2 regions of the Pseudomonas sp. MWU13-2517 genome follow, and region 2 is predicted to be linked to the other one. Evidence: predicted binding sites of a transcription regulator. Region 2 holds the regulator's gene; the other holds the start of a gene.
What was found. Region 2 encodes sigma-54, which starts transcription at its own class of promoters, with help from an activator protein. Its sites were predicted from a motif close to ANTGGCATNNANNTTGCTNT; they were not measured.

Region 1: the regulator sigma-54 is predicted to act here: its motif matches at 1,801-1,820, upstream of M5B97_RS00020 (circularly permuted type 2 ATP-grasp protein).

Annotation. Positions count from the first base shown of each region.
Region 1 covers NZ_JALMFA010000001.1:3,488-6,902, reverse strand. The annotation lists gene M5B97_RS00035 (glycosyltransferase) at 1-677, shown strand, start outside; gene M5B97_RS27600 (hypothetical protein) at 689-823, opposite strand; gene M5B97_RS00030 (hypothetical protein) at 835-996, opposite strand; gene M5B97_RS00025 (hypothetical protein) at 1,068-1,613, opposite strand; gene M5B97_RS00020 (circularly permuted type 2 ATP-grasp protein) at 2,005-3,414, shown strand.
Region 2 covers NZ_JALMFA010000010.1:134,339-137,753, reverse strand. The annotation lists gene lptB (LPS export ABC transporter ATP-binding protein) at 1-685, shown strand, start outside; gene M5B97_RS16240 (RNA polymerase factor sigma-54) at 871-2,364, shown strand; gene raiA (ribosome-associated translation inhibitor RaiA) at 2,440-2,745, shown strand; gene ptsN (PTS IIA-like nitrogen regulatory protein PtsN) at 2,756-3,220, shown strand; gene rapZ (RNase adapter RapZ) at 3,223-3,415, shown strand, end outside.

The sequences.
Region 1 (3,415 bases), on a different contig from region 2:
GACAAGGGCAAGGGAAAAACCTGGCTGCCGCTTCAGACGTTGCGAGGTACCCCATCGTCAACAAATACGGCGGGTTCTATCTCGATACGGATGATGTGATCCAGGCAAAGGTCGGCACTTATGGGGTAAATGCCGGCGCGAGTGATGTGCTGCTCAACAGACCGGTTGCCCACAGCCTTACCGACTATAAACCGTTCTATAACACCAGCAACTTCGGCACGCAGGCTGGGAACCCGGTCATCACCGCCATGATCGACGAAATGAAACAGCGCTTCGCCTCCAACAAACCCTACTTTGCCGCGAACCGGCCCACAGTGAGCAAGGGCGCAGACGGCCGGGTGCAATACACACCCGAATTCAATACTTACGAGAGGAAGATTTTTGAGACTGTCGGTCCAACGCTGTTCAATCAGGTCCTCAAGTCGAAACGACCTGACATGTACGACTTGGGCTTTGATGGCATCACCAAGGAGTCGAGGCTGGTCAATGGAAAGCTCGAATCACACGGCCCGATAGTCAACATCGAAAACGATGTCCGCCAGTACTACATCCGGCAGGGCATCGTCCCCCCTGAAACCCTGGGCAAACAGTTGGATAAACTGAAGCAGCATTACTACCCGCTTCACCACACGTTCAAAGTCAGGATTGGTGCCGAACACTCCTGGATCAATGCCTGACCTGTACAGGATCAATCCTGATCGTCTGTATTGCCCTCATCCTGCGCTTCATCCGGCTCCGTCAGTGGCACTTGAGCATCATCCATCAACGACCCAGGATCTTCATTGCCTGGGTCGTTGGGTTCTTCATCAGGGTGATTTGACATGACTGTTTCCTCTAACCGCCCGGGGTATCGATGTCGGCATCGGTTTCAGGCTTGGGCTCGCGCTCCGGCTTGAAGTCTGGACTGTAGTCGTTTTCCTTGGCTTTGGGGTCTTTGGCCGGCGTAGGGTCCTTGGGAGCGTCGGCACCGCTGGCAGGTTGTTTGTGTGTGTTCATGGGTCACCTCTTGGAAAAATATCACCTGGGTAGAGTTAAGGTCGCGCCTCGGGCGATGAAGTTCCATCGGTTCAAGACACAGGGTTGTCTACCTGGATGTAGATCGAATAGGCGCCCAGTAATACCCAGAACACCATGAACAGCCATGGCGCGCGCATCGAAAACAGCAACGACTTGCGGTAGCCCTTGTGCGACGACTCCGTCTCGCAGAACAGCGGCGAATCATCGTAGGCCAGTCCCATCACCGGTTCGCTACGCAGCAGTTCGCTCTGCTTGTAGTGCCAATGGTCGATGATTTCATAGGCGGCGCGGATACCCGGCCAGGCGTTCAACGAACTGAGCACGCCCAGGGCGGCGAGGAACACCGGCACTACCAGGGTGAACAATTTGCCCCACTCGGGATTGAGGTTGCCCATGCCCGAGACGAAGGCGATCACCAGAAATGACTGCGCAGTGAGGTAAGCATCGGTGCGGTTGGCGAGGATGCTGGTTTCGTATTGTATCTCCCGGCGATAGAAATCCAGGCGGTCCTTGGGCGAGCCGAAGATCTTGGCGTTGTGTTCGCTGTGATCGGTCAGGGCTGCTTCGGGCGTATCGGGCGAGATGATTCTGGGCAATGGGGTGCTCCATAAGGTGTCGAGTCTCTTTAGAAGAATCGTGGGACGGTGAAGTTCAAGTATTGTCATGCACCAATTTGGCACGCCGCCTGCCCTGGCAGCGAGCGCGGCTGTTCGCGCCGGCGTGCGCGGTGCTCAAACGCTCGTCCGCGCCGCTGCCCAGGCAGGTGCGCTCGCTGCCTGCCGTTTCGGCACAGGCTTTGCTTAACCCTTTCATCACCCCACTGCCGCGCTCGTCTAAAGGAGCTTTCGTTACCCCCCGACCCAGAGCCGACCCCATAAGAAAGTAAGGACCAGGCCCGTTGGCACTCTGCGCCACGGCCTTATAAAAATGCGTTTTTTGAAGCGGCAGTGCCATCCGAGCGTTACTCGGCACTGACAAGGTACTGGAATGGCTCGATCTTTCTTTGATGAAATGAATGACGCAAACGGCGCGTGCCGTGCGCACTATCAGGAGTTCTCGCGCTGGCTGGCCAACACGCCGCCCGACCTGCTGGCCCAGAGGCGTCGCGAAGCTGACCTGCTGTTCCATCGCGCCGGGATCACCTTCACCCTCTACGGCGACGAGCAAGGCACCGAACGCCTGATCCCCTTCGATATCATCCCGCGCAGCATCCCCGCCAGTGAATGGAGCGTGATCGAACGCGGCTGCATCCAGCGCGTCAATGCCCTCAACCTGTTTCTTGCCGATATCTACCACGACCAGCGCATCATCAAGGCCGGAATCATCCCGGCGGACCAAGTACTGGGCAACGAGGGTTATCAGCAGTCGATGGTCGGCCTGGACCTGCACCGAGGCATCTACTCGCATATTTCCGGTGTGGACCTGGTACGCGATGGCGACGGCACCTACTACGTGCTCGAAGACAACCTGCGCACCCCCAGCGGCGTGAGCTACATGCTCGAAGACCGCAAGATGATGATGCGCCTGTTCCCGGAAGTGTTCGCCAAGCAGCGTATTGCGCCGGTTGACCACTACCCCAACCTGCTGCTCAAGACCCTGAAAAGCTCCAGCCGCCTGGACAACCCCAATGTGGTGGTACTGACGCCAGGGCGCTTCAACAGCGCGTTCTTCGAACACGCGTTCCTCGCCCGGGAAATGGGCGTGGAACTGGTCGAAGGCGCCGACCTGTTCGTGCACGACCTCAAGGTGTTCATGCGCACCACCGACGGTCCCAAGGCCGTGGACGTGATTTACCGGCGTATCGACGACGCGTTCCTCGACCCGCAGGCCTTCAACCCGGAGTCGATGCTGGGCGTACCTGGCCTGGTCGCGGCGTACTGCGCGGGCAACGTGGTACTGGCCAACGCCATTGGCACGGGCGTGGCCGACGACAAGTCGATCTACCCGTATGTGCCGGACATGATCCGCTTCTACTTGAGTGAAGAACCGATCCTGCAAAACGTGCCGACCTTCCAGTGCCGCAAGCCGGATGAGCTGTCCCACGTGCTGGCCAACCTGGCCGAGCTGGTGGTCAAGGAAACCCAGGGGTCCGGCGGCTACGGCATGCTGGTGGGGCCGGCCTCGACGGCCGCCGAGATCGAAGACTTCCGCCAGCGCATCAAGGCCCGCCCCCACGCCTATATCGCCCAACCCACCTTGAGCCTTTCCACCTGCCCCACCTTTGTCGAAAACGGCATCGCGCCACGGCATATCGACCTGCGCCCATTCGTGCTGTCGGGCAAGGAAACCCGCCTGGTGCCCGGTGGCCTTACCCGCGTGGCGTTGAAGGAAGGCTCGCTGATCGTCAATTCGTCGCAGGGCGGCGGTACCAAAGACACCTGGGTGGTGGAGGACTGAG
Region 2 (3,415 bases):
AAGCCGTCAGGTCGTGCGCGACGTCAGCCTTTCGATCGACAGTGGCCAGATCGTCGGCTTGCTCGGCCCCAACGGTGCCGGCAAGACCACTTGCTTCTATATGATCGTCGGCCTGGTCCAGGCGGATCAGGGTCGCGTATTGATCGATGACCTGGATGTCAGTCACCAGCCAATGCACGGTCGTGCTCGGGCCGGTATCGGCTATCTACCCCAGGAAGCGTCGATCTTCCGCAAACTGTCGGTAGCCGACAACATCATGGCGATCCTGGAGACCCGCAAGGAACTCGACCGCGATGGCCGCCGCAAGGAACTGGAAAGCCTGCTGCAGGAATTCCACATCAACCACATTCGCGACAATCTCGGCATGAGCCTGTCCGGTGGTGAGCGGCGCCGAGTGGAGATCGCCCGCGCCTTGGCCACCGCACCGAAGTTCATCCTGCTGGACGAACCGTTTGCCGGTGTCGACCCGATCTCGGTTGGCGACATCAAACAGATCATCCACCATCTGAAGGCCAAGGGCATCGGCGTGTTGATCACCGACCACAACGTTCGCGAGACGCTCGATATCTGTGAAACCGCCTATATCGTCAACGATGGTCAGTTGATCGCCGAAGGTGACTCGGCAACCATCCTGGCCAACGAACTGGTCAAGGAAGTGTACCTGGGCCACGAGTTCCGCCTGTAAACACCGCGGTGTCACGGCTGTTCGCCAATGCGCGCGGTAGTCAATAAAAACCTCAGGCTTTTTATTGTTACCGTGCTCTAGGCAAAGCCCCCGATATCAGGCATATAATTTGCTTATGTTTGGCGCTCACGCGCCCTGTCGTGGATGGCGCAATGCGCCGGCGAATAAGGTGTTAAGCCCCTGCCATGAAACCATCGCTAGTCCTGAGAATGGGCCAGCAGCTGACGATGACACCGCAGCTGCAACAGGCCATCCGCCTGCTCCAATTGTCAACCCTGGACCTGCAACAGGAAATCCAGGAGGCGCTGGAGTCCAATCCGATGCTCGAACGCCAGGAAGAAGGCGACGACTTCGATAATACAGACCCGCTGGCCGATAACATCGAGCAAAAACCCAACGCCGACGTGCAGGAACCTTCCTATCAGGAAACCGCCCCTACGGTGGACAACCTGGAGGATGGCGAATGGAACGAACGTATTCCCAACGATCTTCCCGTGGATACCGCGTGGGAAGACGTCTACCAGACCAGCGCCAGCAGCCTGCCCAGCAACGACGATGACGAGTGGGATTTCACTACCCGTACGTCCGTCGGCGAGAGCCTGCAAAGTCATTTGTTGTGGCAATTGAACCTGGCACCGATGTCCGACACCGACCGCCTGATCGCCGTCACCCTGATCGATTGCATCAACAACCAGGGCTACCTGGACGAAACCCTTGAGGAAATCCTCGAGGCATTCGACCCGGAACTGGACATCGAGCTGGACGAGATCGAAGCCGTCCTGCACCGCATCCAGCAGTTCGAACCCGCCGGCATAGGCGCCCGCACGCTCAGCGAGTGCCTGCTGCTGCAACTGCGCCAAATGCCCGCCAAGACCCCTTGGCTCACCGAGGCCCAACGCCTGGTCACCGACTATATCGACCTGCTGGGAAGCCGCGACTACAGCCAGCTGATGCGCCGCATGAAGCTCAAGGAAGATGACCTGCGCCAGGTGATCGAGCTGGTACAGAGCCTCAACCCGCGTCCAGGCTCACAGATCGAGTCCAGCGAAGCCGAGTATGTCGTTCCCGATGTAATCGTTCGAAAGGACAATGAGCGCTGGCTCGTCGAACTCAACCAGGAGTCGGTGCCGCGCCTGCGAGTCAACCCGCAATACGCGGGTTTTGTACGCCGCGCCGACACCAGCGCCGACAATACCTTCATGCGTAACCAACTGCAGGAAGCGCGCTGGTTCATCAAGAGCCTGCAAAGCCGCAACGAAACCCTGATGAAGGTGGCCACCCAGATCGTCGAGCACCAGCGCGGCTTCCTGGAGTATGGCGACGAAGCGATGAAGCCGCTTGTCCTGCACGACATCGCAGAAGCAGTGGGCATGCACGAATCGACGATCTCCCGGGTAACCACGCAAAAATTCATGCATACCCCACGGGGTATTTATGAGTTGAAATACTTTTTCTCCAGCCACGTCAGCACCTCCGAAGGCGGCGAATGCTCGTCCACGGCAATCCGCGCGATCATCAAAAAACTGGTTGCCGCGGAAAATCAGAAAAAGCCATTGAGTGACAGTAAGATCGCTGGTTTACTGGAGGCACAAGGCATTCAGGTCGCCCGTCGAACCGTCGCCAAGTACCGCGAGTCCCTCGGGATCGCGCCTTCCAGCGAGCGTAAGCGTTTGATGTGACGGGCGGGCCATAGCGTTCCAGTGGCAGGTATTCCTACCTGCCGCTTTATGCACTGGCAACGAAGGAGAAGCTGTATGCAAGTCAACATCAGTGGACACCATGTAGAAGTCACCCCTCCATTGCGCGACTATGTCGAGCAAAAGCTGAAGCGGCTCGAGGGTCATTTTGACAAGATCACCAATGTGCAAGTCATCATGAAGGTCGACAAGCTTCAGCAGAAAATCGAGGCAACCCTGCAGATTCCCGGCGGAGAAGTAGTCGCCAACGCTGAGCATGAAGACATGTATGCATCTATCGATGCCCTGACCGACAAGCTTGACCGCCAACTTAAAAAGCATAAGGAAAAGAATCTGCACCTGATGCAAGGTACAGGTCGCTAACTCCCTCCCCATGATCCGACTTGAAACCATCCTGACCCCCGGCCGTTCCCTCGTGAACGTGCCGGGCGGCAGCAAGAAAAAAGCCCTCGAACAAATTGCCAACCTGATCCACCGCGAAGTGCCGGATCTGGAGATGCAGGATGTCTTCGAGGCACTGGTTGCCCGTGAAAAACTCGGTTCCACCGGTTTTGGCAACGGCATCGCCATTCCTCACTGCCGACTCAAAGGCTGCGAGTCCCCGGTGAGCGCCCTGCTGCACCTGGAAGCCCCCATCGATTTCGACGCCATCGACGGCGCCCCTGTCGACCTGTTGTTTGTTTTGCTGGTCCCACAAGCCGCCACCGATGCGCACCTGGAATTGCTTCGGCAGATAGCCAGCATGCTCGACCGCAAGGAAGTACGCGACAAATTGCGCAGTGCCGCCAGCAACGAGGCGCTCTATCAGGTTGTCCTGGATGAACAAAACGGGCAGTAATCATGCGTTTGATCATCGTCAGCGGCCGTTCCGGCTCAGGTAAAAGCACTGCTCTCAATGTTCTTGAGGACAACGGCTTTTATTGCATCGACAACTTGCCCGCCGGTCTACTGCCGGAATTGGCGGAACGTGCATTGATCCATACTGAACTCGCGCAACCGTTGGTGGCCGTATCGATTGATGCCCGCAACCTGC